One region of the Pseudomonas sp. DTU_2021_1001937_2_SI_NGA_ILE_001 genome, then DNA from elsewhere that is predicted to be linked to it. Evidence: predicted binding sites of a transcription regulator. Region 1 holds the regulator's gene; each other region holds the start of a gene.

Evidence for each region. Region 1 encodes FliA, which starts transcription of late flagellar genes. Its sites were predicted from a motif close to CTAAAGTTTNNNNNNNNNNNGCCGNTAA; they were not measured.
Region 2: the regulator FliA is predicted to act here: its motif matches at 2,363-2,390, upstream of RRX38_RS17725 (methyl-accepting chemotaxis protein).
Region 3: the regulator FliA is predicted to act here: its motif matches at 2,451-2,478, upstream of RRX38_RS17355 (methyl-accepting chemotaxis protein).
Region 4: the regulator FliA is predicted to act here: its motif matches at 1,643-1,670, upstream of RRX38_RS01960 (methyl-accepting chemotaxis protein).

The regions. Positions count from the first base shown of each region.
Region 1 is NZ_CP135971.1:1,945,187-1,949,397, forward strand. Features, by position in the region: gene RRX38_RS08100 (chemotaxis protein CheA) at 1-141, opposite strand, end outside; gene RRX38_RS08105 (protein phosphatase CheZ) at 177-962, opposite strand; gene RRX38_RS08110 (chemotaxis response regulator CheY) at 983-1,357, opposite strand; gene fliA (RNA polymerase sigma factor FliA) at 1,592-2,332, opposite strand; gene fleN (flagellar synthesis regulator FleN) at 2,329-3,165, opposite strand; gene flhF (flagellar biosynthesis protein FlhF) at 3,281-4,211, opposite strand, start outside.
Region 2 is NZ_CP135971.1:4,075,568-4,079,778, reverse strand. Features, by position in the region: gene cydC (thiol reductant ABC exporter subunit CydC) at 1-408, opposite strand, end outside; gene cydD (thiol reductant ABC exporter subunit CydD) at 405-2,114, opposite strand; gene RRX38_RS17725 (methyl-accepting chemotaxis protein) at 2,515-4,211, shown strand, end outside.
Region 3 is NZ_CP135971.1:3,999,017-4,003,227, forward strand. Features, by position in the region: gene RRX38_RS17350 (OFA family MFS transporter) at 1-699, shown strand, start outside; gene RRX38_RS17355 (methyl-accepting chemotaxis protein) at 786-2,411, opposite strand; gene RRX38_RS17360 (amino acid permease) at 2,597-3,961, opposite strand; gene RRX38_RS17365 (Lrp/AsnC family transcriptional regulator) at 4,152-4,211, shown strand, end outside.
Region 4 is NZ_CP135971.1:459,171-463,381, reverse strand. Features, by position in the region: gene RRX38_RS01960 (methyl-accepting chemotaxis protein) at 1-1,515, opposite strand, end outside; gene RRX38_RS01955 (hypothetical protein) at 1,788-3,770, shown strand; gene RRX38_RS01950 (class I SAM-dependent methyltransferase) at 3,782-4,211, opposite strand, start outside.

The DNA of each region.
Region 1 (4,211 bases):
ACCGCGAAAAATTGCATTGAGCAAATCCGCATCGTCCGGTCGACTTTCCAGCTCGACCAACTGCTCGGACAGTTGCTCTAGAATCTCGCCGGCCTCTACCAGAAAATCCTGAAGGATCTCTTCATCGGCGCCGAAGCTCATGGGGGGTGCTCCCTAAAATTGACCGTCAATTGACCTTAGAAGCCAAGACTCGATAGCAAGTCGTCCACGTCATCCTGCCCGGAAACGACATCTTCACGTTTATCGGCATGAATCTGCGGACCTTCACCCTGAGCGGTATGTTTTTTCGGATCTTTTTCTGCCTGCATGGCTTCGTGATCGTGCTCGATGCCAGCGAAACGATCGACATGGCTGGCCATCAGCACCAGCTTCAGCAGATTGCTTTCAACTTCAGTGACCAGTTGCGTGACCCGCTTGATCACCTGGCCGGTCAGGTCCTGGTAGTCCTGGGCCAGCAGAATGTCATTGAGGTTGCCCGCGACCGCATGGCTGTCCTGCTCGGCTCGAGTCAGGAACACATCGACGCGACGCGCCAGGTCCCGGAACTCTTCGGCACCGATCTCGCGGCGCATGAAGCGACCCCAGTCGGCGCGCAGCACCTTGGCTTCATCGCTGAGGCCATTCATCATCGGCGCGCTCTGCTCCACCAGGTCCATGGTGCGGTTGGCAGCCCCTTCGGTCAGCCTCACAACATACGACAGACGCTCGGTGGCATCCGTGATCTGGGACACTTCTTCGGCTTGCGGCATGTGCGGATCGATGTGGAAATTGACGATCGCGCTGTGCAGCTCGCGCGTCAATTTGCCGACTTCCTGGTACAAGCCACGGTCGCGAGTCTGGTTGAGTTCATGGATCAGTTGCACGGCATCGCCGAACCGGCCCTTTTCGAGGCTGGCGACGAGTTCTTGCGCATGTCTTTTCAGGGTCGACTCGAAGTCACCCAGTGAATCTTTGTTATCCATAGCACCCTCGCGGCATGCAATCAGCTATTGACGCGCTCGAAGATCTTTTCGATCTTTTCTTGCAGGACTTGCGCCGTGAAGGGCTTGACCACATAACCGTTCACACCGGCCTGGGCGGCCTCGATGATCTGCTCACGCTTGGCCTCGGCAGTCACCATCAGCACAGGGATGTTCTTCAGGCGCTCGTCCTGACGGACATTGCGCAGCAGCTCGATCCCGGTCATGCCCGGCATGTTCCAGTCGGTCACCAGAAAATCGAACGCACCACTCTGCAACATAGGCAGCGCGGTCAGGCCGTCATCGGCTTCCGACGTGTTGGTGAACCCCAAGTCACGCAACAGGTTTTTTATGATCCGCCGCATCGTTGAAAAGTCATCAACGATGAGGATTTTCATGTTCTTGTCCAATTCGACCTCCAAGCAGTCTTTAACGGGCCCGCTCCCCGGACCCGCTGTTCACTCAATACGAATACAGCCCATCTTCGACCACACCCCTGACAGCCAAGTATCAGGACACGCACAAGACGCCCGCAGCCCCCCTCACGGAGTCGACTGACAGGCTCCTGCCTTGTCTGGATGCTTGCCTAACCTGATGCAGCCGGTCTGAAACCAGAGAAAACCGCGAGCGCCTCAACGCGCGCGCCATTCCCCCAGACGCCCCCGCAGACGCGCTGCACACTGGCTGTGCAACTGGCTGACTCGCGATTCACTGACCCCCAGGACCTCCCCGATCTCTTTGAGGTTCAGTTCCTCGTCATAGTACAACGCCAGCACCAATCGCTCACGCTCCGGAAGATTGGCAATGGCATCGGCCAAGGCATTCTGGAAGCGTTCATCCTCGAGATCTCGGGAGGGCTCCAGCGAACCGCTGGCGCCATCCTCATGCAGCCCGTCATGTTCGCCATCCTGCAGCAGGTCGTCGAAACTGAACAGCCGGCTACCCAAGGTGTCGTTCAAGATAGCGTAATAATCATCAAGACTTAACTGGAGTTCGGCAGCAACTTCATGATCTTTAGCGTCGCGACCCGTTCTTGCCTCAATTGCACGTATTGCATCACTGACCATACGTGTATTGCGGTGCACGGAACGCGGTGCCCAGTCGCCTTTGCGCACCTCGTCGAGCATCGCGCCACGGATGCGGATGCCGGCGTAGGTCTCGAAACTGGCCCCTTTGCTGGAGTCGTATTTGGTCGAGACTTCCAGCAGGCCGATCATGCCGGCCTGGATCAGGTCCTCGACCTGCACACTGGCAGGCAGACGCGCCAGCAGGTGATAGGCGATGCGCTTGACCAAGGGTGCGTAACGCTCGATCAGTTCGTACTGTGAGTTGCGTGACGCCTTGCTGTACATCTGATAGCCGCTTGCTGTCATTGGACCGGTCCTGCTGCGCTGGTCTGGTGAACAAGTCGCTCGACGAAGAACTCGAGATGCCCGCGCGGGTTGGCAGGCAGTGGCCAGGTGTCGACCTTCTGGGCGATGGCCTTGAAAGCCAGCGCACACTTGGAGCGCGGGAAGGCCTCGTAGACCGCACGCTGCTTCTGTACCGCCTTGCGCACGCATTCGTCATAGGGCACGGCACCGACGTACTGCAGGGCCACGTCGAGGAAGCGGTCAGTGACCTTGGTCAGCTTGGCAAACAGGTTGCGCCCTTCCTGCGGTGTCTGCGCCATGTTGGCCAGGACCCGGAAACGGTTCATGCCGTAGTCACGATTGAGCAGTTTGATCAGCGCGTAGGCGTCGGTGATCGAGGTAGGCTCGTCGCAGACCACCAGCAGCACCTCCTGGGCGGCGCGCACGAAGCTCACCACCGAGTCGCCGATGCCCGCGGCGGTATCGATGACCAGCACGTCGAGGTTGTCGCCGATTTCGCTGAATGCCTGGATCAGCCCGGCATGCTGGGCCGGGGCCAGGTGCACCATGCTCTGCGTGCCCGAGGCGGCCGGCACGATGCGCACCCCACCCGGGCCCTGCAAGAGCACATCGCGCAGCTCACAGCGGCCTTCGATCACATCGGCCAGCGTGCGTTTGGGCGTCAGGCCCAGCAGGACATCGACGTTGGCCAGGCCAAGGTCGGCATCGAGCAGCATGACACGGCGCCCAAGCTCGGCCAGCGCCAGTGAGAGGTTCACCGAAACGTTGGTCTTGCCCACGCCACCTTTGCCGCCGGTCACGGCGATAACCTGTACAGGATGCATGCTGCCCATGTTATTTCTTTACCTTGTCATGCTTGGACCGAAACCACATTACGGGCTGCACGTTCCGTGTCGAACAATGCCTGGCAGACCAGCGATGCAGACGCTTTTCTTTATTTTCCATCGTTTACCCCACTCGCTTGCCGGGGGTGTGATAGAGGTCGGCGAACATGTCCGCCATCGCCTCCTCACTGGGTTCATCCTGCAGCTGCACGCTGACCGCACGGCTCACCAGCTGGTGACGCCGCGGCAGATGCAGGTCGTCAGGAATCCTCGGCCCATCGGTCAGATAGGCCACTGGCAATTCGTGAGCGATTGCCAGGCTCAACACTTCGCCAAGGCTGGCGGTCTCGTCCAGCTTGGTCAGGATGCAACCGGCCAGGCCACAGCGTTTGTAGCTGTGGTAGGCCGCGGTGAGCACCTGCTTCTGGCTGGTGGTGGCCAGCACCAGGTAATTGCGAGCGCGGATGCCACGCCCGGCCAGGCTCTCCAGTTGCATGCGCAGGGCCGGATCGCTGGCCTGCAGGCCGGCGGTATCGATCAGCACCACGCGCTTGCGAATCAGTGGCTCCAGAGCCTGGGCCAATGACTGTCCAGGATCGACATGGGTGACCGGCACATTGAGGATTCGCCCGAGGGTCTTGAGCTGCTCCTGGGCACCGATACGGAAGCTGTCCATGCTCACCAGCGCGACGTTCTGCGCGCCGTACTTGAGCACGTAGCGGGCCGCCAGCTTGGCCAGGGTGGTGGTCTTGCCCATGCCGGCCGGGCCGACCATGGCGATCACGCCGCCCTCTTCCAGAGGCTCGATCTCCGGCACGCTGATCATCCGCGCCAGGTGGGCAAGCAGCATGCGCCAGGCATGCTTGGGATCGTCGATTTCCGCCACCATGTCCAGCAGGTCGCGCGACAGCGGGCCGGACAGCCCGACACGCTGCAGCCTGCGCCACAGGTTGGCCTGTTGCGGACGGCTGCCTTGCAGCTGGGTCCAGGCCAGCGAGCCGAGCTGGACTTCCAGCAGTTCGCGCAGACCATTGAGTTCCGAACGCATCGATTCG
Region 2 (4,211 bases), 2.1 Mb from region 1:
GTCGATGTCGCAGGTCAGGCGAAACAGCAGGCGCGCCGGGCGCAGGGCCAGTTGCCGGGCGGCGCGGGGTTGTGCCCAGCCGCGAAACAGCCGCACCCGCAACGCGGCCAGTACCGCCAGGGTCGCGTCGTGGGTGGCCAGGCGTTCGCCGTAGCGGGCAAAGGTGCGTCCCAGGGTGAACAGGCGAATGCCAGACGACGGCATGAACACGTCGAAGGCCAGCGCCGTGGCGGCACTCAGGCCGGCGATGGCGGTGGCGCTGATGAACCATCCCGACAAGCCCAGCAGCGCCATGCCGCACAGCACGGTCAGGGCCGCCAACATGGCACCGACCAGCAGCAGGGTGCGACGTTCGGCCCAGAACAGCGCCAGGATGGGACGCAGCGAGGCCAAGCGCTTGCCGCTCATGAGGCCACCTCCAGTCGAACCGGGGTGCTGGGCTGACACAGCCGTTGCAGCGGCAGCTGACGACCCACCGCTGCGGCCAGCGCTGGATCATGGGTGGCGACGATCAAGGTGCGCTCACGCGCCAGCTCCAGCAGTGCCGCGGTGACCTCGGCACGGGTCTGGCGGTCCAGGTGCGCCGTGGGTTCATCGGCGAGGATCAGGCGAATAGACGGGTCGGCCGCAATCCGCGCCAGGGCCAGGCGCAGCCCTTCACCGCCGGACAGCCCGAGGCCGCCCTCTCCGAGCATCCGCCCGGCACGCGCCTGTTCAACCTCTTGCAGGCAGGCGCTGGCGAGCGCCTTGTCGACTTCCTGGGCGCCCACCGTCGGGCGGCCCAGGCTGATGTTGTGCCGCACGGTGCCAGCGAAGATATGCGGCTTCTGGCCGATCCAGCCGATTTGCCCCGGTGCCACGCCCAGTGTCAGGCGCCCGGCCTGGAGCGGCAGCAACCCGGCGATGGCGGCCAGCAGCGTGGATTTCCCGCTGCCGCTGGGCCCGGTGATCGCCAGGTGTTCGCCCTGGGCGACCTGCAGCGATACACCTTCGAAAGCCGCCCGTGCCGCGCCGGCATGCGCCACGCTCAGTGCCTCGACGCTCACCGCCAGGCCAGGCGTCGCACAGGGCGCCGCAGTCGGCGGCAAGGCCGCGCCCTGCTCGCTCAACTCGGCCAGCGCCTGCAGGGCACTGACGCCGGCGGCGCGGTCATGCCAGACCGCCGACAGGTCGCGCAGCGGCTCGAAGAACGCCGGCGCCAGCAGCAGCACGAACAGTCCCTGGCCCAGGCTCAAGGTCTGGCCCCAGGCGCCGAACGGCAGGTAGCCCAGCAGGTGGAAGCCGATGTACACCGCCACCAGCGCCACACCCAGGGCAGAGAACAGCTCCAGCACCGCCGACGACAGGAAGGCGATGCGCAACACCCGCAGGGTGCGCTGGCGCAGCGACAAGGCCGAAGCCTCGACCCGCGCGGCGGTCAGCTCGACGGCGCGCAGGGCACGCAAGGTGGTCAGGCCGCGCAGGCGGTCGAGCAGGAAGGCATTCATGCCGCCCATCTCCACCAGTTGCGCTTCGCTGGCGGCCTTGGCACGCCAGCCCACCAGGGCCATGAACAGCGGAATCAACGGCGCGGCCAGCAACAAGACGGCGGCGGCCAGCCAGGAATGCCAGGCCACCGCCAGGAGAATGAACACAGGCAGGGTCATGACCCGCTGCTGCACGGGCAGGTAGCGCACCAGGTAAGGCAGCACGGCTTCGGCCTGCTCGGCCAGCACACTGGCCGCCTGGCCCGAAGCGGCGCGGCGGGTATCCAGCGGCGAACGCTGCGCCAGTGTCGCCACGGCGTGTTCACGCAAGAGGCTGAGATGAGCGCGTGCAGTGCGGTACAGCAAGCGGTTACCCCGGCTCTCGGCCAGGCTGCGCACTGTCCCGAGCACCAGCAGCGCCAGCGCGGCAGGCCACACCCGCGCCATGCCCTGCCCGTCGAGCAGCCCCTGCACGGCCCAGGCGATGGCGGCGGCCTGCAACAGCCACAGCATGCCGCCCAGGGTCTGCAACAAAGCGCCACGGCGGTTGGGCCGGTAGACCGACGCCTGTACGCACCAGACGCGGGCATCCTCCGAAGCGCTGCTCGGTCGTGGTGCACAAGGTTCGCAAGGGGAGACAGTGTTCACGGCACGCCACTGATTCGCTGGAGAGGTCGCCCGGGCCAGGCCTTTGGCGCGGCGGAGCAGCCTGTAACGACGCCGTCGTTCCTCGACGGGCATGGGCCTTGATGGCTAGGAGCCATGCTAAAGCAGGGGTGACCGCCATTAACTGACGCAGATCAATGGCGGCATGCCATCAGTCGCTAGAGTTCTGTTCACTGGCAAGCGGGTACGAGACATGCATCAGCCTGCAGGCCGGCTACGAGCGCGTTGCGCCACAGGTGCCGGGCAGGCTGCCTGTAGCCTGGCCCAGCACTTCTGGAAGCCAATGGAAAGACAACCTTCGCCGGCCCCCAACAATAAGTTTGCCCCCCGTTTCGCTACCGCCGACCGATCCGGCGGCCGCCCCATTGAGGCTTGAAGGACTATGCTCAAGAACGCTCCGCTGCGCCTGAAGCTGCTGCTGATACTCATCCTGCCGACCCTCGGCTTCCTGTGGCTGGCCACCGGCAGCGTCATCGACAACACCAGGATCCTGCGCGACATGGACGCCACGGTGGACGCCAGTGCCTCGGCGCAGAAGCTCAGCCAGCTGATCACCACCCTGCAGCGCGAACGCGGCGCCAGCGGTGTGTTCCTCGGCAGCAAGGGCACCTCGATGCGTGACCAACTGGCACGCATGCGCCAGGGCACCGACCAGGCACTGACGTCGGCCAAGGCGCTCAGCACCCGCGGCAGCGAACTGGAACAGACCCTGAGCGTGCTGGATGGCCTGACCACGCTGCGCAATCAGATCGACGCGCTGGGCGTAACCAGTACCGACTCCGGTGCGCGCTACACCGAAATCATCCAGAGGCTGGTCGGCTACACCCATTCCCTGGAAGCGCGCATCAATGACCCGCAGATCATCCACGCCCTCAGTGCCCTCAACCAGTTCATCGAAATGAAGGAGCGCGCTGGCCGCGAGCGTGTGGTGCTGGGCCTGGCCTTCAGCCAGGGCAGCTTCGATGCCCCCCTGCTGTCGCGCTTCAGCCGTAACCTGGGCGAGTTCACCGCCTATGCGGAAAACTTCCGCCGCAAGGCGCCCGCCGAGTTGCTGGCGCAACTCGATGAGCGCATGAAAGACGCCAGCGCCCAGGAGGTCAGCCGCCTGCAACGTCTGGCCTTCGAACTGCCGCTGGGCACGGCGCTGGGCATCAAGCCCGAAGCCTGGTTCGAAACCGCGACCCGGCGCATCGACCTGATGGGCGAGGTGGAAAACAACCTGGGGCTGGAAGTCCGCGCCCTGGCCCAGGACGCCCGCGACCATGCCAGCCTGGAACTGTGGCTGACCGTCGCCGCTGCACTGGCAGCCCTGGTGGCGGTCGGTGTGCTGTCGTACCTGATCATCCGCAACATCGACCTGGCGGTGCGTGACGTGACCAGCACCCTGCAAAGCCTGTCGCAGCGTGACCTGACCGCGCGTTCAAGCTACCGCAGCCGTGACGAGTTCGGGCGGATCGCCACTGACCTCAACGACATGGCGGCGCAAATCACCCACATCGTTCAAGAAATCAGCAACGCCACGGCACAGGTGGCCACCGCCGCCGAAGAGTCCTCGGCCGTCACCGTGGAGACCAGCCGTAGTGTCGAGCAACAGCGCCAGAGCACCGAACTGGTGGCCACTGCCATCACCGAGATGAGCACCACCGTGCGCGACGTGGCGCGCAGCACCAACGACGCGGCGCAGATGTCGCAGCAGATCAGCCGCCACACCACCCAGGGCCGCAGCGAGGTGGAGCACACCATCGGGCTGATTCGCGAACTGTCGAACCAGGCCGAAGAAACCGCCAGGATCATCGGCGAGCTGAAACAGGAGAGCGACGCGATTTCCTCGGTACTCGACGTGATCCGCAGCATCGCCGAGCAGACCAACCTGCTGGCCCTCAACGCGGCCATCGAAGCGGCCCGGGCCGGCGAGGCCGGGTGTGGCTTCGCGGTGGTCGCCGATGAGGTGCGCAACCTGGCGCAGAAGACCCAGCAGTCCACCGGCAGCATCCAGCAGATGATCAGCAACCTGCAGAACGGCTCGGATCGCGCCAGCCAGTCGATGCAGGAAACCCTCGGCAAGGCCCAGGCCGGGGC
Region 3 (4,211 bases), 2.1 Mb from region 1:
AACCCTGACCAGCTCAAGGCTATCGCCGCCATTGCGGCAGGTTTCACCGGCCTGCTCAGCCTGTTCAACATCGGTGGTCGCTTCTTCTGGGCCTCGTGCTCGGACTACCTGGGCCGCAAGGCGACCTACTTCATCTTCTTCGCCTTGGGCTTCGTGCTCTACGCCTCGGTTCCGACCCTGGGCCACCTGGGCAGTGTCGCGCTGTTCGTAGCGGCCTTCTGTGTGGTGCTGTCGATGTATGGCGGTGGTTTCGCCACTGTGCCAGCCTACCTGGCCGACCTGTTCGGTACCCAGATGGTCGGTGCCATCCACGGTCGCCTGCTGACCGCCTGGGCCGCCGCCGGTGTGCTCGGTCCGGTACTGGTGAACTACCTGCGTGAGTATCAGCTCAGCCACGGCGTGGCGCGTGCCGATGCCTACGACATCACCCTGTACATCCTTGCCGGTCTGCTGGTGCTGGGCTTCATCTGCAACATGATGATCCGCCCTGTGGCCGACAAGTACTTCATGACCGACGCGGAACTGGCTGCCGAGCGCGCCATCGGCCACGACAAGAGCGCCGAAGGCGCCACCGTGCTGGAGTGGAAGGCTGCCGCTGGCACCACGCCGTTGGTGATCGCCGCCTGGCTGGCCGTGGGTATCCCGCTGGCCTGGGGTGTGTGGATCACCCTGCAGAAGACTGCGGTGCTGTTCCAGTAATCTGCTGCTGAGCCTGTAAAAAAAGCCCCTCGCAACCGGGTTGCGAGGGGCTTTTTTCATTGCGGCCATTCAGTTGCGGTGGTGCTTCAGAGCACGAAACGACTCACCACCTGATTCAGGCCAACTGCCATCCGGGACACTTCGGAGCAGGCCGTGGCGGTCTGGTTGGCGCCTGCCGCCGTCTGGGTCGAGAGATCGCGGATGCTGATGATGTTCTGGTCGATTTCCCGCGCCACCTGGGCTTGTTCTTCGGCGGCGGTGGCGATCAGCACGTTGCGCTCGTTGATCACCGCAATCGCTTCGGCGATCTGCTCCAGGGATTCGTTGGCCTGCTGGGCGACCTCGGTAGAGCTGCTGGCCATGCGCTGGCTGTGCTCCATGGCCTGGACGGCCTGTACCGAATCGGTCTGGATGCCGCCGATCATCTGCTCGATTTCCTGGGTCGACTGCTGGGTGCGGTGCGCCAGGGCACGAACTTCGTCGGCGACCACGGCAAAGCCGCGACCCTGCTCACCTGCACGAGCGGCTTCGATGGCGGCGTTGAGGGCCAGCAGGTTGGTCTGCTCGGCAATCGAGCGGATGACCTCGACCACCTTGCTGATGTCCTGGGCGCGGGCCGAGAGGTTCTGCACCTGTTCGGTGGTGGACTGCACATTGCCAGTCAGGTCACGGATCGCCGACAGGGTGCGGGTCACGTTCTGCATGCCAGTGCCGGCCAGGCCTTGGGTGCGGCGCGAGGCGTCGGCGGCTTCGGAAGCGTTGCGTGCCACCTCGTCCACCGCGGCACTCATTTCCGTCACGGCGGTGGCCGCCTGATTGACCTCATCGTTCTGGCGCACCAGGGTGCGGCTGGATTCGTCGGTGACCGCGGTCATTTCTTCGGAGGCCGAAGCCAGCTGGGTGGAGCTGTCGGCGATGTGCCCCAGGGTTTCCCGCAGGTTGTCCTGCATCTGCACCAAGGCAGCCAGCATGCGCGCGGCTTCGTCCTGGCCTTGTACCTCAATCTTCTCCGACAGGTCGCGCCCGGCAATGCGCTGGGCGATCTGCAATGCGTCGCTCATCGGTGCCGTGATGCTGCCGACCAGCAGCCAGGCCAGAACCACCGTGCCGATCAGGGCGACGGCGATCAGCGTGATCACCATGGTCAGGCCGTTGTGATAGAGCTGTCCGGCGTGCTCGCCGGCAGCCTTGGCGCCCTGGTCGTTGAAGCTCTGCAGCTTGGTGACCTGGTCTTGCAGTTTGTTGGTGACCGGGCGGATGCTGGTGTTGATGAGGTTTTGCGCCGCCGTGTTATCGCCACTGCGCAGCAGGGGTTCGAACTGCTCGAGCAGGCGATCGTAGGCCTGGGCGCTGGCCGCCACTTCCTGGTACAGGCGGCGCTCTTCGTCGCTGGCGATCAAGAGCTCGTAATCCTTGACGGATTTATTGAACACCTGGCGGTAGCCGGCGAATGAGTCCACGGTCTGCTGGCGCAGTTGCGGGTCTGTCGCGGTGGTGCCGCGCAGGGATTCCAGGCGCAGGCGCAAGGTGCCGTTGGCAATCATGCCGGTCTGGCGCACGCTGGCCATCCAGTTGTTCTCGACATCCTGCTCCGACTCTCGGAGCTTGCTCATCTGCATGACCGCTACGGCGCCCATGAGCGCCACGACCACGATGATGAATGAAAAGATGAGTGCTGCCCTTGGGGCAATATTGAGCCGTCTCAGAGTCACCATGATGGTCCTGTCGTCAGGTAAGAGATGATGACTTGGCTATCGGCGTGTGGCAGAGAGAGCTGAAGACCGTGTGTCGCCTTCTGCGTCTTTGCCTGGCAGGAAATTGATTCGCATTGATGCCGGTCAGGCTGCACGGTGGCGCGCAGCCGCGTCGCCACCGTACTGGAGAGGCAGCGGCCCCTTCAGCGGACCTTTTGCGCCTTGCGTCGTTTGACCCGGTAGGCCAGGGCCAGCAGGCCAAGCCAGAACGGGATCATGATCACCGACAGGCTGATGCCCGGCGTGCGGTACATCACCACCAGGATACCGAGCAGGAAGGCCAGGCACAGGTAGTTGGTCAGCGGGTAACCCCAGCTCTGGAAGCTCGTCACCTGTCCGGCCAGGCGCTTGGCGCGACGGAACTGCAGGTGGGTGATGGTGATCAGCACCCAGTTGATCACCAGCGAGGCGACCACCAGGGCCATCAGCAGCGTCAGGGCTTCGGCGGGCATCACGTAGTTGACCAGCACGCACAGGCCGGTGGCGATGGCCGAGACCAGCAGCGACAGCACCGGCACGCCACGCGCGTTGACCTTGAGCATGGCCTTGGGCGCATTGCCCTGGGCGGCCAGGCCGAACATCATCCGGCTGTTGCTGTATACGCAGCTGTTGTACACCGACAGCGCCGCCGTGAGGACCACGATGTTGAGCAGGGTGGCGACCAGGTCGCTGTCCAGGTCATGGAAGATCAGCACGAAGGGGCTGCCGCTGGTCACCACCTTGTCCCACGGGTAGAGGCTCAGCAGCACGGCCAGGGCGCCCACGTAGAAGATCAGGATGCGGTAGATCACCTGGTTGGTGGCCTTGGGGATGCTGCGCTTGGGGTCCTGGGCCTCGGCGGCGGTGATGCCGATCAGTTCCAGGCCGCCGAAGGAGAACATGATGAACGCCATGGCCATCATCAGCCCGCTGACGCCTTTGGGGAAGAAACCGCCGTTCTGCCACAGGTTGGCTACCGTGGCCTGCGGGCCGCCGTTGCCGCTGACCAGCAGCACCGCGCCGAACACGATCATGCTGAGGATCGCCACGACCTTGATCAGCGAGAACCAGAATTCGGTTTCGCCGTAGATCTTCACATTGCTGAGGTTGAGCAGGTTGATGATCACGAAGAACACCGCCGCCGACACCCAGGTCGGCACCTCGGGCCACCAGTACTGCACGTACACGCCGACGGCAGTCAGTTCGGCCATGCCCACCAGCACATACAGCACCCAGTAGTTCCAGCCGGACATGAAGCCGGCCAGCGGCCCCCAGTAGCGGTTGGCGAAGTGGCTGAAGGTGCCGGCCACCGGTTCTTCGACAGCCATCTCGCCCAGCTGGCGCATGATGAAGAAGGCGATCAGGCCGGCGATGGCGTAGCCCAGGATGACCGAGGGGCCGGCCATGCCGACGGTGTGGGCGACGCCCAGAAACAGCCCGGTACCGATGGCGCCGCCGAGGGCGATCAGCTGGATGTGCCTGTTCTTCAGGCCGCGCTGCAGCGGCTCAGGCGAACTTGCTTGGGTCATTGGAATCCCCATGAGTGTGAATGACGGGCCGACTCGAACGCATGGCCGACCTCTTGTAGTGCTGCGGGTGCAAGGCAGGTGCCATTTTGCAGGGGCGTGATTCTGCACGCTGAGCCGGTTCGCGGATAGGCCATTTAAGCTGATAGGCTGCGCAGCCTGGACAGATTTTCGAGCGCGAGCGATTACCACAATGAAAATGAATGAAATCGACGACTTTGATCTGAAGATTCTCAGGCTCCTGCAAGCCAAT
Region 4 (4,211 bases), 1.5 Mb from region 1:
GATGGCGGCGTTCAGCGCCAGCAGGTTGGTCTGCTCGGCCACGCCGCGAATCACATCCAGCACCGAGGAGATCGAATCGCTTTCGCCCTTGAGTTCATGGATGATCCGCGCTGTCTGCTCCGCCTGCACTTCCAGCCCCTGGATCAGGCTGATGGTGTTCTCGATTTCGGTCTTGCCCTGCACCGTGCTGGCGTTGACGCGCTGCGACATCTCGGCGGCGTCGGTGGTGCTGCGCGCGACGTCCTTGACCGTGGCGCTCATTTCACTGATGGCCGTGACCATCTGATCGGTGCCCAGGCGCTGCTGCGCCACGTTGTTGCTGGTTTGCAAGGCCACTGCAGAAGACTGCTCGGCCGCCGTGGCCACCTGTGCCGTGGCACTTTCGATCTCGCGGATCACTTCACTGATCTGCTGCACCATGTTGTCGAGGTTGCGCGAGATCTCGCCAAACTCGTCCTGGCCGGTGTACTGGGTTCTGGCGGTCAGATCACGGGTGGCCAGCGAGATGAGCGTGCGGTTCACGTCGGTCACGGCAATCTTGATGTTGCGAATGATCACCGAGGCCAGCCACAGCACCGCAATCAATATCAGCACCACGGTGGCGACCGCCATGTAGAGGCTGTTTCGGGCCTGGTCGCGCTCGACGGTGGCCAGACCGATCACGGTCTGCCCCAGCTCGGCCTCGACCTGGGCCATCATGTCGATGCGCGTGGTTGCCAGATTGAACCAGTCTTCGGGCTTGATATTCAGCGGCTCGCCCAGCGGTGTATCGAAGCCGAGCTTCTGCAGGCGAGCCACTTCCAAGGAGGCAGGTTGTTGCAGCACCGCATCCAGCTTGGTCTTGAACTCCGCCGGTGCCCAGCGCTGGTAGGCTTCGAAGTAGCCGGAGAACTCGCCCATGTTACGGCTGAAACGCGACAGCAACGGCGCATCGAAACGGTTCTGGGCGAACGCCAGGCCCAGCAGTACGCGCTCGCGGCCCGCGCGCTCTTTCATGTCGACGAACTGGTTGAGCGAACTCAAGGCGCGCAGGATCTTCGGCTCCTCGATGCTGGTTTCCAGCGAGTAGGAGAAGCCGATGAGGTTCTTGATGAGGTCGGTGAAGCGAGTGCCGGACTCGGTATTGTTGATGGCCAGCGAGTCCACTTTCTGACGCAGTTCGGTCAGGTCATTCATGGCCTGCAGCATCCTGTTCGGTGACGGCAGGTCCTCGGTGGATTGCGCACGCATCGCGCTGACCGCCTTGTCCGTTTCCTGGCGCAGGCTTTTCAGCTTGTCCTGCATGGTCTTGCCGCCACTGCCCAGGAATACGCCGCTGGCACCGCGTTCGCGCTGGATGGTGGTGACCACGTCACTCAACTTCTGCGCTGCGTTGGTGGCGTTGACGGCGCGATTCATCTCCGTCAGCGTCTGGCGCTTGTCCGCCACGAAGATCCCTGCGAAAGCCAGAAAACCCAGCAGGGGAAGAATCAGGATAAGCAATAACTTGGTACTTAAAGACGCGTTCTTAATCATGGCAGGCTCAATCATTCAAAGGTGGTTAAAGCTACCTCGGGCATACGTTCTATGAAGTTGACGTTTAATAGAGCCGAAGGGGATCAAGGAACTGCCGACCCTGGCAGTAATTTTTTCCATTCATACTGTTTCGGCTGCAAGCGGCTGAGCTTGAACCGTACGTGAAGCCCATCGAGAAACGCCAGCGACGCCCGCAGGCAGCAAGCGACAACTTGCTCCCGCCTGCCCGGTCATGTTTTCCTCGGGCGTTGACCGCTCAAGACTCGCTCGCCATGCACCACGCGCCAGGCTATCCCCAGGATTACCCCGACCACCTGCACACGCATGCCAGGGTCGACCCGCAGCACGCCACCCCACCCAACGGTTTCCGCCCCTTGCAGTTCGAGCGCATGGCCGGCGACACCTTCGAGCAGTTGTGCTGGTGGTTGTTACAGAAAGATCACACGCTGGTGGGCTGCCAGCGCCTGGGCGACAAGGGCCGGGTGTCACAGCAGGGTATCGACCTGTTCGCCTTCGACCGCTGGCAACCCGAGCGTCTGCAGGTGTTCGAGTGCAAGTGCCGGGGCCGCTTCGGCCCCAGCGACCTGAACATGACCGTAACGCGGTTTCTCGCTGGCGAGTGGGCGGAGGTGGCCGGCCGCTTCACCCTGATCCTCGCCCAGTCGGGTATCGGCGCCCTCGATACGGCCTGGGTCAAGGCCCGCGCAGCCCTGGCGGCCCGCGGCATCGAGGCGGACCTGTGGACCGCCGAACACCTCACCGAACGCCTCAAGGACGCACCGGATGTACTGACACGGTTCTTTTCCGGGGTGGATATCGAGCTGTATTGCAACCAGTGGCAGCAGAAAGTCGCGCTCGATGAACGCTTGCTCAAGGCCCACGCCGACCCTCGCCGAGCGGTATCCGGCCCAGCCCAGGCGTTCCTCGCCAGCGGGGTAATGGACGATGCAGCCCTGACGCGCCGCTACGTCGACGGCCGGCACTGGCACCTGCGCCAACCCTGGATCGATATCTCCGGGCTGTTGCCGACGGCCCAGGACTATCCCGGCTCGGCCCTGGTGACCCTGCGCATGCCCGACACCGCCGGGGTGATGGTCAGCCTCGACCACCGCTGGCTGCTGCAGCACTTTCTGGGCAATGACGGCGAACCGCTGTCGCCACAGGCCCGGCCGTTCTTCCAGGGCGTGGCCAGCCTGCCGGGCGCCGACCACATCATCGACCTGAAGAACTGCCGATTCTTCATGCCCGCCGAAGGTGCCCAGGCCGTAGCCCGTGCCGCCGACGAGTTCTCCCGGGCCTATCTGCACAGCCTGCGCGAGGTAGACAGGCAGTGGCAGGCCGAAGGCTTTCCGCTGGTCAGATGGCTGGGCGTGCGGGTGGCGCTGTGCAAGGTCGGATTCGATACCTGGCGACAAGTGCTGGATTTCGCCAACGCCCATGACATCGATAACGGTGAAACACTTTGGCATATCTTTCACCGGTCCTTTGACTGCCTGATGCCAGTCAGCCCTACACGTGACCACGGCGTATTTTTTGGCGCACAGGTAGCGGGACTGTGTCACGAGGGGCAAATCGCTATTCTCTGGGAAACACCCCAGCTCGGTTATCGCCCCTCCGACCGTAGCGGCTGGTCATGCCGAGAATGCTATCAATGGCTGGTGAACGAACTACTGCCCGCCGTAGGCCGCTGGCAGGCGCAGCGGATCGCCGGATACTGGCGCAACTGGCTACGGCCCTGGGCGGCGATGCGCAAAATGACCAGGGTCATCGGCTACTGGGGCAGCAGTGAGTCTTACATCGATCTGTGCCGGCTGCCCTTGCTGGAAGACGCTCATTTCCGCAGCATAGGGCTGCGCGAGTTATTGCAGACGCTGCAAAGCTTCCACATCGCTGCATCCAGCAACAGGGCCTGGTTCACCGCCCAACAAAAAGCCGGACTCTACGAAGCCGTTGCCCTACTGTTGCAAGCTGAACGCGGTTACCTCGGCTACCTGTGCGGCAACCTCGGCGTGCAGCCCACCTGCGCCCATCACGCCGAATTGCGCCAGGCGGTCGAAACGCTGCGCCAGCGAACCCTGGCCGAAGATCCCGAGGTCAATATCGACTACACCTTCAGGGCCATGCTCGAAGCGCTCGGCGATGACGAAAGCGGGCTGAGCCCGAGCATGCGGGAGCGGCTGTTCGAATTACTGACACCCTTCATGGCCGCGCATGACCGGCAACTGTTGATCGCACGGCACACTGAGTACTTGTAGCGGCCGGGGCGTCAGGCCAGCAATTCACTGATCCAACGCGCCTCACGGCTGATTTCCTCGCGCTTGGCCTCGGCCACCGCCTGGCGGGCGTGGGCGAAGTTGTGCAGGGTCTGCTGGCGCTGGCGCAGCACGCGCTGCCACTTGGTGATGAACGCCGGGGTCCGGGCCTGCAGTTGCAGCGGGCCGAAGTACAGCTCGCGGGGGCTGTAGCTGACCGGGCCGCTGGCCTCGGCGACGATGATCTCGTAGTCGTAGCGGTGCTCGCGCAGCACTTCTTCTTCAACGATGCGGTAGCCGTTGTCCATCAGCCACTGGCGCAGCGGCTGCTCGCCACCGTTGGGCTGCATGATCAGCCGTTCGCGGCCAGTCAGGCGCTGGCGGCCGGCGGCGAGGATGTCGCGGATGGTCTCGCCGCCCATGCCGCACAGGCTGATGGCGGTG